DNA from 3 places in the Actinomadura verrucosospora genome. Region 1 is predicted to be linked to each of the others. Evidence: riboswitches for the same ligand, from Rfam matches in the RefSeq annotation. Region 1 holds a riboswitch; each other region holds the start of a gene.
What was found. A riboswitch is a leader RNA that binds a small molecule or an ion and turns the genes downstream of it on or off. The one in region 1 is predicted to bind thiamine pyrophosphate.
Positions count from the first base shown of each region.

Region 2: it holds a riboswitch for thiamine pyrophosphate, as region 1 does, so the genes downstream of both, thiO (glycine oxidase ThiO) here and thiC (phosphomethylpyrimidine synthase ThiC) in region 1, are expected to answer to the same signal.
Region 3: it holds a riboswitch for thiamine pyrophosphate, as region 1 does, so the genes downstream of both, ABD944_RS02030 (purine-cytosine permease family protein) here and thiC (phosphomethylpyrimidine synthase ThiC) in region 1, are expected to answer to the same signal.

Region 1 is NZ_BAABEV010000067.1:10,078-13,277, reverse strand. Features, by position in the region: gene thiC (phosphomethylpyrimidine synthase ThiC) at 1-1,583, opposite strand, end outside; TPP riboswitch at 1,579-1,692, opposite strand; gene ABD944_RS39715 (hypothetical protein) at 1,742-2,746, opposite strand; gene ABD944_RS39710 (sensor histidine kinase) at 2,938-3,200, shown strand, end outside.
Region 2 is NZ_BAABEV010000059.1:35,752-38,951, forward strand. Features, by position in the region: gene thiS (sulfur carrier protein ThiS) at 1-160, opposite strand, end outside; gene thiO (glycine oxidase ThiO) at 157-1,284, opposite strand; TPP riboswitch at 1,274-1,387, opposite strand; gene ABD944_RS38280 (NAD(P)/FAD-dependent oxidoreductase) at 1,493-2,728, shown strand; gene ABD944_RS38285 (helix-turn-helix domain-containing protein) at 2,787-3,161, shown strand.
Region 3 is NZ_BAABEV010000001.1:402,187-405,386, reverse strand. Features, by position in the region: gene ABD944_RS02045 (Fpg/Nei family DNA glycosylase) at 1-206, shown strand, start outside; gene ABD944_RS02040 (SSI family serine proteinase inhibitor) at 330-629, opposite strand; gene ABD944_RS02035 (rhodanese-like domain-containing protein) at 839-1,174, shown strand; TPP riboswitch at 1,308-1,425, shown strand; gene ABD944_RS02030 (purine-cytosine permease family protein) at 1,419-2,765, shown strand; gene ABD944_RS02025 (sensor histidine kinase) at 2,830-3,200, shown strand, end outside.

The sequences.
Region 1 (3,200 bases):
TGCGCGGTCTTGGCCGGCGCGGCCGGGAGCGTCGCGTCATGGAAGGCGCGCGCGGTGCCGGGGTCCAGGGACAGGTTGAACTGGTCCTCCCAGCGGAAGTCGAACCGCGCCTCCGACAGCGCGTCGTCCCACGCCTGCGCGCCCGGATGGCCCTTGGCGAGGTCGGCGGCGTGCGCGGCGATCTTGTATGCGATCACGCCGGCCTTGACGTCCTCGCGGTCCGGCAGCCCGAGATGCTCCTTCGGCGTGACGTAGCAGAGCATCGCGGTGCCGTGCCAGCCGATCATCGCGGCGCCGATCGCCGAGGTGATGTGGTCGTAGCCGGGAGCGATGTCGGTGGTCAGCGGCCCGAGGGTGTAGAACGGCGCGCCGTCGCACCACTCCTGCTGCAGGTCGACGTTCTCCTTGATCTTGTGCATCGGGACGTGGCCGGGGCCCTCGTTCATCACCTGGTTGCCGAACCGCGCCGCGATCCGCGTCAGCTCGCCCTGGGTGCGCAGCTCGGCGAACTGGGCCTCGTCGTTGGCGTCCGCGACGGAGCCCGGGCGCAGCCCGTCCCCCAGCGACCAGGTCACGTCGTAGGCGGCGAAGATCTCGCACAGCTCCTCGAAGCGGGTGTAGAGGAAGTTCTCCTCGTGGTGCGCCAGGCACCAGGCCGCCATGATCGACCCGCCCCGCGACACGATCCCCGTCTTGCGCCGCGCCGTCAGCGGCACGTAGGACAGCAGCACCCCGGCGTGGACGGTCATGTAGTCCACGCCCTGCTCCGCCTGCTCGATCACGGTGTCGCGGAAGACCTCGTAGGTGAGCTCCGCCGGGTCGCCGCCGACCTTCTCCACCGCCTGGTACAGCGGGACGGTCCCCACCGGCACGGGCGAGTTGCGCAGGATCCACTCGCGCGTGGTGTGGATGTCGCGGCCCGTCGACAGGTCCATGATCGTGTCGGCGCCCCAGCGGGTCGCCCACGTCATCTTCTCGACCTCGTCCTCGATCGAGGACGCGACGGCCGAGTTGCCGATGTTGGCGTTGACCTTGACGAGGAAGTTCCGCCCGATCACCATCGGCTCGATCTCGGGATGGTTGACGTTGGCGGGCAGCACCGCGCGCCCGGCGGCCAGCTCGTCCCGGACGAACTCCGGCGCCACGCCCTCGCGCAGCGCGGCGAACTCCATCTCCGGCGTGATCTCCCCGCGCCGGGCGTAGGCGCGCTGCGTCACCGCGCCGCCGGTGGCGCGCCGCGGCCGCCGCGGCAGGGCGCCCTCGCCGTCGGCCTGGGGGAGGCGCCCGCCCGCGCCCGGGGGGAGCGCGGAGGGCGACGAGCGGCGCCCGTCGTCCTCGGGGCGCGCCGCCCGCCCCTCGTACGGGGCGGTGTCGCCGCGCTCGGCGATCCAGGCCTCCCGCAGAGGCGGCAGCCCCCTGCGCACGTCGGTCTCCTGCTCTGGATCGGTGTACGGCCCGGACGTGTCGTACAGGACGACGACGTCGCCGTTGGTCAGCGGCACCTCCCGCATCGGGACCCGGATCTCCGGGCGGGAGCCCTGGAGGTAGGTCTTGCGGGCAGCGGGAACCACAGGTTCGGTCATGACGACTCGATCTCTCCCTACGCCGGCATTACCCGGTCAGGTTCATGCGGTCAGCGGCCGTCCCAGCCGCTATCTCAGCCCGGTTCGCCGGGCCCCCGCGATCTGTCGCCACGACGTTAACCCGGGCGGCCCCGGTTGCCGCAACCGCCGCCCATGGGCTAGAGCGCGCCCGCGCGGAGGTCGCGCGCGGGGATCGCGACGGGCAGGGCCAGGACCAGAGTGCGGAGGGGGTCGGGGGCGGACGGCGACCGCTCCAGCTCCACCCGGGCCTCGGCGTCGCCGATGATGCGCAGCGTGGCCGAGCGGCGGCCGTCGACGCCGGTGACGACGCGGCCGTCGCCGGTGGCGCGGGTGGTGCCGAGGAGCATCCCACCGGCGGTGTGGAAGGACGGCTCCCGCAGGCCGCGCACGAATCCGAGAGGGCGGCCGTCCGCGTCGAGGACGCGCACGCGGTCGCGTCCCGGCAGCCGGGACGGACCCCGGACCACCAGCAGCGCGGCGGCGTGGGGGTCGCGAAGCACGATGGTCCGCCTGCCGCGCCGGCCGCAGGCCACGGCGAGCACCGCGCCGCCGTCCCGGTCGCGGTACCGGCCCGCGCCGTCCACGACGATGCGGCGGGCCCCGGCCAGGGCGCCCGCCGCGGGCGGCGGGACCTCCCGGCCCTCGTCGTCGACGACCCGCCAGGCGGCGCTGAGGCGGTCCGCGGTCGCCGTCCGGACGGCCGGAAGCCATCCGGACGGCAGCGACGCGCCCCTGAGCAGGGTCACCGCGTTCCCGTCGACCTCGGCGACGGCCTCGACGCCGGGCGCCCGCTCCGGGTCGACCCAGAGCGTCCACACCGGGTCGTCGACGGGCCACCTGATCCCGACCGCCTCCACGGCTCCGGCCGGGACGGCCGCCTCCCGCCCACTGCGGCGGAGGGTCACCCCCTGCTCGCCGATGGTCACGATGAGGCGGGCCCGGTGGAGCCGGGCCGCCCAGATGAGGGCGGCCAGGGCGGCGAGCAGGCAGCCGCCGCCGCAGAGCAGCAGGGGCCGGCGGGCACTCTCCGGGTCGAGCGGTCCCGTACCGGGGCGGGCCGCGAGCAGGAGGGCCGCGCCGGCCGCCGGCGCGGCGGTCAGGACGCGGAGCGGCCATCGGTAGGCCCGCGCGCCGAGCGTCATCCGGAGCCCGGGCGGGGGGACGGGAGGCGGGGGGACAGCAGGCGGGGGGACGGACAACTGTCGGCCCTTCGTGACGGGGTTTGCAGAACTATAGGGCGGGCCTCCGGCCGCGCAGGGGGCGCCGAAAGGACCAGTCGCGCGGGGGCGCGGGCCGCGGCGCGAAGATCGCGTGCGTGGGGGAGAATGGGCGCGTGCTGACGGTGCCCCGGGTCGAGGTGACGGTGAAGGACGCCCTGGCGGCGTCGGCGCTGGCGGGAGCCGCGGCCGTCGCCGCGGTGCTGTGGCCCGGCGTCCGGGGCCTGGACGCGCCCGGCGCGGCGCTCCTGGTGGCCGCGCACGTCCCGCTCGCGGTGATCCGGCGGTGGCCGACCCCCGGCCTGCTGGCACTGGTGGTCCTGGTGCTGCCCTACCACCTGGCGCAGTACCAGCACCACGCGCTGGTGCCCGCCGAGGT
Region 2 (3,200 bases), on a different contig from region 1:
CGTCCCGCAGGGGCGTGGCCGCCCACTCCGCGCGCCGGACGACCTCGTCGTTCAGCGCCGCGGCCACGCCCGTCGCGGCCGCGGTGACGGACGCGACGACCTCGGCCACGCTCGCGCCGTCGGGCAGCTCGCGCGGCTCACCGTTGACGATCACCTTCATGCGCTCACCTCGGGGGAGAAGCGGTCGGGGGCGAACGGCCCGGCGACCTCGGGGACGGGCCCGTCCAGCAGCATCGCGGACAGGATGTCGGCGCTCACGGGCGTGAGCAGGATGCCGTTGCGGAAGTGCCCGGTGCCCACCAGCAGGCCGCCCAGCGCGGTCGGCCCCATCACGGGCGCGTTGTCGGGCGAGCCGGGCCGCAGCCCGGCGGTGACCTCCGCGAACTCCAGCTCGGTGATGCCGGGGAGCAGCTCGCGGGCGTCGCGCAGCAGCTCCCACAGCCCGCCGGCGGTGACCCGCGTGTCGAAGCCCAGCTCCTCCTGCGTGGCGCCGACGACGATCTCTCCGTCGGCGCGCGGCACCAGGTAGACCGACGATCCCCGGACGAGGCCGCGGGTCGGCCGCCGCAGGAACGGCGCGCGGGTGCGCAGCCGGAGCACCTGGCCCTTGACGGGGCGGACGGGTGGAACGGTCCCGGGAGGCAGGCCGCCGAGGTCGCCCGACCACGGCCCGGCGGCCAGCAGCACCCGGTCCGCGGGGATCACGGTGCCGTCGTCCAGCCCCACGCCGGCGGCGGCGTCGTTCTCGACGACGACCCGTTCGGCCCGCCGCCGGACGAGCCGGACGCCCAGCCGCTCGCACGCCGCCAGCAGCGCCGGGGCGAGCCTGCGGGGGTCGACCGAGCCGTCCTCGGGGGCGAGCAGGCCGCCGCGCACGCCGGGCGCGAGCATCGGCTCCAGCCGCCGGCACTCGCGGCCGGTGAGCGCCTCGGCGGGGATGCCCAGGCTCTCCTGGAACCGGCGCAGGTCGTCCAGGTGCCGCAGGTCGTCGGAGTCGAACGCGACCTCGATGATCCCTTCGGTGCGGTAGCCGGTCTCCAGGCCGGTCAGCTCCTCCAGCTCGGCGACGAACGCGCCGTACCGGTCGCGGGAGGCGAGGCCGAGCCGCAGCAGCGGCTCCTCGCCGTAGCTCAGCTCGCTGACCGGGGTGAGCATGCCCGCCGCCACGGAGGAGGCCCCGGAGGCGGGCGCGGGGTCGACGAGGGTGACGGCGGCGCCGCCGGCGGCGGTGCGCCAGGCGGTGGCGAGGCCGATCACCCCGGCGCCGATGATGACGATCTGCATGCGCGCTCCCTTCGCCGGCATGATCCGGATCAGGTCGTGGCGGTCGGCGGCCCGTTCAGCCGCCCTCTCAGCCCGGTCGCACCGGACTCCCGCGCTCTGTGCTGTTCTGCTGTGCCGTTCCGCTGCCCCCACCTTACGACCTCGGCGAACCGGGCAACTGCCTGGACACCTGTCCATTCGCGGATCGCCGCCCGTTAGGGTGACCTTCATGGAGAGGGTCATCGTCGTGGGTGGCGGGCTGGCCGGCGTGCGCGCCGTGGAGGCCCTGCGGAGCAAGGGGTACGAGGGCGCGCTGACCCTCGTGTCGGCGGAGCGGCACCGGCCCTACGACCGGCCGCCGCTGTCGAAGGCCGTCCTCGCGGGCGAGTCCGACGACACGACCGTCGACGCCGACTGGGACGCGCTGCGCTGCGAGCTGCTGCTCGGCGAGCGCGCCACCGGCCTGCGGCTGGACGGGCCCGGACGCGGCGGAACGGTGGCGTCCACGGCGGGCGACCTGCCCTTCGACGGGCTGGTGATCGCGACCGGCGCCGCTCCGATCACGCTGCCCGGGGAGGGGCGGCAGCACGTGCTGCGCACCATCGAGGAGGCCCGCGACCTGCGCGCCCGGCTCACCGCCGGCGCCCGGATCGTGATCGTCGGCGCGGGCTGGATCGGCGCCGAGGTCGCCACCGCCGCGGCCCGCCGGGGCTGCGCGGTCACCGTCGTGGAGGCGGCCGACACCCCGCTGGCGGGCGCGATCGGGCCCGAGGTCGGCGCGCTCACCGCCCCCTGGTACGCCGAGGCCGGCGTCGAGCTGCGGACCGGGGTGAAGGTCGCGGAGGTGCGCGACGGCGGCCTCGTCCTCGCCGGGGGCGGCCGCGTCGACGCGGACGAGGTGGTCGTCGGCGTCGGGGTCCGGCCCGTCCTGTCGTGGCTGGAGGGCTCCGGGCTGCTGCTGGAGCGCGGGGTCGTCACCGACGGCTCCTTCCGGACCTACATGGGAGAGGAGACCCCGGGCGCGCTGCGGCCCGACGTCGTGGCGGTCGGCGACTGCGCCGCCTGGTGGTCGCACCGCTACGGGCGCAGGCTGCTCGTCGAGCACTGGGACGCCGCGCTGAACGCCCCCGAGGTCGCCGCCGCGGCCCTCCTCGGGCAGGACGCCGTGTACGACGCCGCCCCGTACTTCTGGTCGGAGCAGTTCGGGCGCATGGTCCAGTACGCGGGCGACCACTCCGCGTCCGAGCGGCTCGTGCGCAGGGGCGACCCGTCCGATCCCAGGTGGGCGGTGGCGTGGCTGACCGGAGACCGCCTCGACGCGATCCTCACCGTCGGCCGGCCCCGCGACCTGGTACAGGCGAGGCGCGTGATCGCCGCGGGGACGCCGGTGGATCCGGAGGCGATCGCCGACCCGGACGTCCCCGTGCGGCAGGCTGTTCGCGCAGAGCGATCAGAGGGGACGTAACGGCTGCGCAGCGGGTTTGAGTCTTCCGAAGGCGTGGTAGCAAGGGGGCGTGACGCAGATGCACGCAACCGTTGACAGCGCACTGGACCCCCGCACCGACGCCCTGGCCGGCGAGTGGCTCACCCTCCGGGAGACCGCCGACAGGCTCGGGATCAAGCCCAACCGGATCAAGCAGCTCATCCACGAGCACCGCATCCTCGCGGTGCGCCGGGGCGGGGAGCCGATGGTGCCCGCGGCCTTCATCAAGGACGGCCAGGTCATCAAGGGACTGCCCGGCACGCTGACGCTCCTGTCGGACGCCGGCTTCGACGACGCCGAGACCATCCGGTGGCTGTTCACGGCGGACGACACGCTGCCGGGAACGCCCGTGGACGCGCTCACCGAGAACCGGGGGACCGAGGTCCGCCGCCGCGCCCAGGCGCTCGCCTTCTAGGCCGCCGCCGGCGGCGTGAGACGCACGTGACACGATCGC
Region 3 (3,200 bases), on a different contig from region 1:
GCTCGCGCGGCCTCGAAGCCCAGGACCTCAAGGGCGAGAAGAAGACCGGCCTGCGGGTGCACGGGCGCGCGGGCGAGAAATGCCCGGTGTGCGGGGACACGGTGCGCGAGGTGTCGTTCGCCGACTCGGCGCTCCAGTACTGCCCCACCTGCCAGACGGGCGGCAAGCCGCTCGCCGACCGCCGCATGTCCCGCCTCCTCAAGTAGCGGGCCCCGGGCGCCGTGAGACGGGCCAGGCCCCGGCGGGTGCCGGGGCCTGGCGACGGGAGTCGGGGACGGAGCCGGAACGGGGATGGCTCGTCCGGACGGGACGAAGGATCGGGGACGGGATCAGCGGACCTTCGGGACGTTCCCGAAGACCGGGCCGATCTGGCTCCAGCGGTGCAGCTGGCAGCCGTCGTCGCGGGTGAACGTGGTGTCGATCCGCTTGCCCTGCCAGGTGCCCTCGACCGTGGCGATCTCCGGACCGCCGTAGATCTTGGTGCACATCTGGTCCTTGGGGACGGGCGCGAAGGGATCCTTGACCTTGGTGAGCGCCGCGCAGGCGCCGGCCGCCTCGGGATGGTCCCCGCCCGGCGGGGCGCAGGTCAGCCTCCAGGTCTTGGCGGGCGCCTCCTTGGAGGCCTTCACCCGCACGGTGAGCGTGTCCGCCGGTGAGCCGGACGGCTGCACGGACGTCGTGCCCGAAGGCGCTCCGGCGGAGTTTCCGTTTGCCTGTTCGTCGCCGCAGGCGGCCGTGGACAGGAGCAAGGCCAGCCCGGGCGCTGCGAAAACGAGCGTCCGATACCGCATGCGTGATTCGACGCAGGGGGGCTTCGCACGGTTCCATGGGGGGTGTGATGAATTTCGGGGAAGACGTGCCGGCCGTGGTCGCCGCGGATGTTCCGCAGGACGGCTACCTGCTGGACGTCCGGGAGCAGGACGAGTGGGACGCGGGCCACGCGCCCGCGGCGGTCCACATCCCCATGCGCCATCTCGGCGACCGCGCCGGCGAGATCCCCCGCGACCGGGAGATCTACGTGATCTGCCGGTCCGGGGCGCGGTCCGCCCAGGTCACGTCCGCGCTGAACCAGGCGGGGTGGCTGGCGAGGAACGTCGGCGACGGCATGCACGGGTGGGCCGAGGCGGGCCGGCCGATGGAGGGCGCGGGGGACGGTCCGCCGTACGTCGCGTGAGCGTCGATGACGTCGCGTGAGCGTCGATGTCGCTGCGTGAGCTCGATGACTCTGGGGGATCTGAAAACTTTCGCGTGATCTGACCCGGTTGCCCTCTTCTGGGGCGTGACGGGCGGTTGTACGATCGGGCCTGACCGATGACCGCGGGAGCTCGGGCCACAGCCGGGCTGAGAGGGCGGCCTCCAAGGCGTCGCCGACCGCATGAACCTGTCCGGGTAATGCCGGCGTAGGGAGTGTGTGTCCCGTGACGTCCGACGTCGAAAAGCGCCCTCAGGGCGAGCGCGCCCCCGACGAGGTCCCCTTCACCCTCGACGAGCCGGCCCCCAAGGTCCTCGGCTTCTGGGACCAGAGCGCCTTCTGGGGGAACCTCGGGGTCAGCCTCCTGGCCTTCTCCGGCGCCTACACCGTCCTCGCGCCGGACGCCGGCGGCCGCCCCACGATCTCGATCATGGCGGGCATCGTCGCGATGGCCGTCGGGACGGCCCTCGGCGGGCTGATGCTCGGCCTGGCCGCCGTGCCCGGCGCGCGGACCGGGCAGCCCGCGATGGTGCTGCTGCGCGGCCTGTTCGGCGCGAAGCTGTCGTACGCGCCGACCGTCCTCAACATCGCCCAGCTCGTCGGGTGGGGGACGTTCGAGCTGATCGTCATCGCCGACGCCGCCCGCGAGCTGTGGGACGGCGTCCCGCGCTGGGGCTACGTGGTCGCCGCGGGCGCGATCACCACCGTGCTGACGGTCTGGCCGCTCGGCTCGGTGCGGCTGCTGCGCCGCTACGTGACCGTCGCCGTGGCGATCGCGCTCGTGTACTTCTACGTCCAGCTCGTCCGGGAGCCGCTGCCCGACCTGACGCAGGGCTCCTGGGGCGGGTTCTGGCTCGGCGCGGACGCCGCGCTGGCCGTGTCGATCTCCTGGGTCCCGGTCGCCGCCGACTACACCCGGCACGCGCGCACCGAGCGCGGGGCCTTCGGCGCCGCGGCCGTCGGCTACTCCGTCACGCAGATCGTCGCCTACGTCCTCGGGCTGCTCGCGCTGGCGCTGGTGGCGGGCGACTCGAGCAGGATCTTCGACCCGTTCCTGGGCGTCTCGCTGGGCGTGGTGTTCTTCGCCGTGTTCGTGCTGCGGGAGGCCGACCAGTCGTTCGCCGACACCTACTCCACGGCGGTGTCGATCCAGAACCTGTTCCCCCGGGCCGACCGCCGGGTGCTGAGCGTCGCGCTCGGCGTCGGCATCACCGTGCTCGCGCTGGTCCTCGACATCGGCGACTACGCGGGCTTCCTGTCGCTGATCGGATCGGTGTTCGTGCCGATGCTGGGCGTCCTCGCCGCCGACTTCTTCCTCGGCCGCCGCCGGGCCGGCGGCTGGGACGTCTCGCGGACCGCGCCATCCCGCTGGGGCATGATCGCGGCATGGGCGATCGGGTTCGTCGTCTACCAGCTCGTCAACCCGGGCACGGTCGCGCGGTGGACCGCTTTCTGGTCGGACGTGCGGGACGCGCTGCACTTCACGCCGCAGGCGTGGATGAGCGCCTCGCTGCTGTCGTTCCTGGTGGCGGGGGTCGCGGCCCTGCTCATCGGTAGGCTTACCAGACGGTAAGGTTTGGGTCGAAAGCAAGTTTCGGCGCAAGTTGCCCGGCGCCATGCCGGAGTGCGGTGGCACGATGACAGACGTGTATCAGCACGTGCACGATCCGATCGCGCGGGCCGTCATCGAGAGCGCCGCCGACGCGATCGTAGCCGTGGACCAGCGGCACCGGGTCACCGTGTGGAACCCGGCGGCCGAGCGCATGTTCGGCTGGAGCGCCGAGGAGATGCTCGGCCGGGTCCCGCCGATCGTCCCCGACGAGCTGAAGGCCGAGCACAACGCCGTCCAGGAGCGGCTCCTCACCCGGCGCGGCGGCGAGGGCGAGACCGACGGCGGGCAGATCTCGATCGCCACCCGCCGCTTCCACCGCGAGGGCCGGCTCATCGACGTGCGCATCGACACGAGCCTGCTGAAGGATCCGAGGGGCACGCTGCTCGGCTGGGTCGG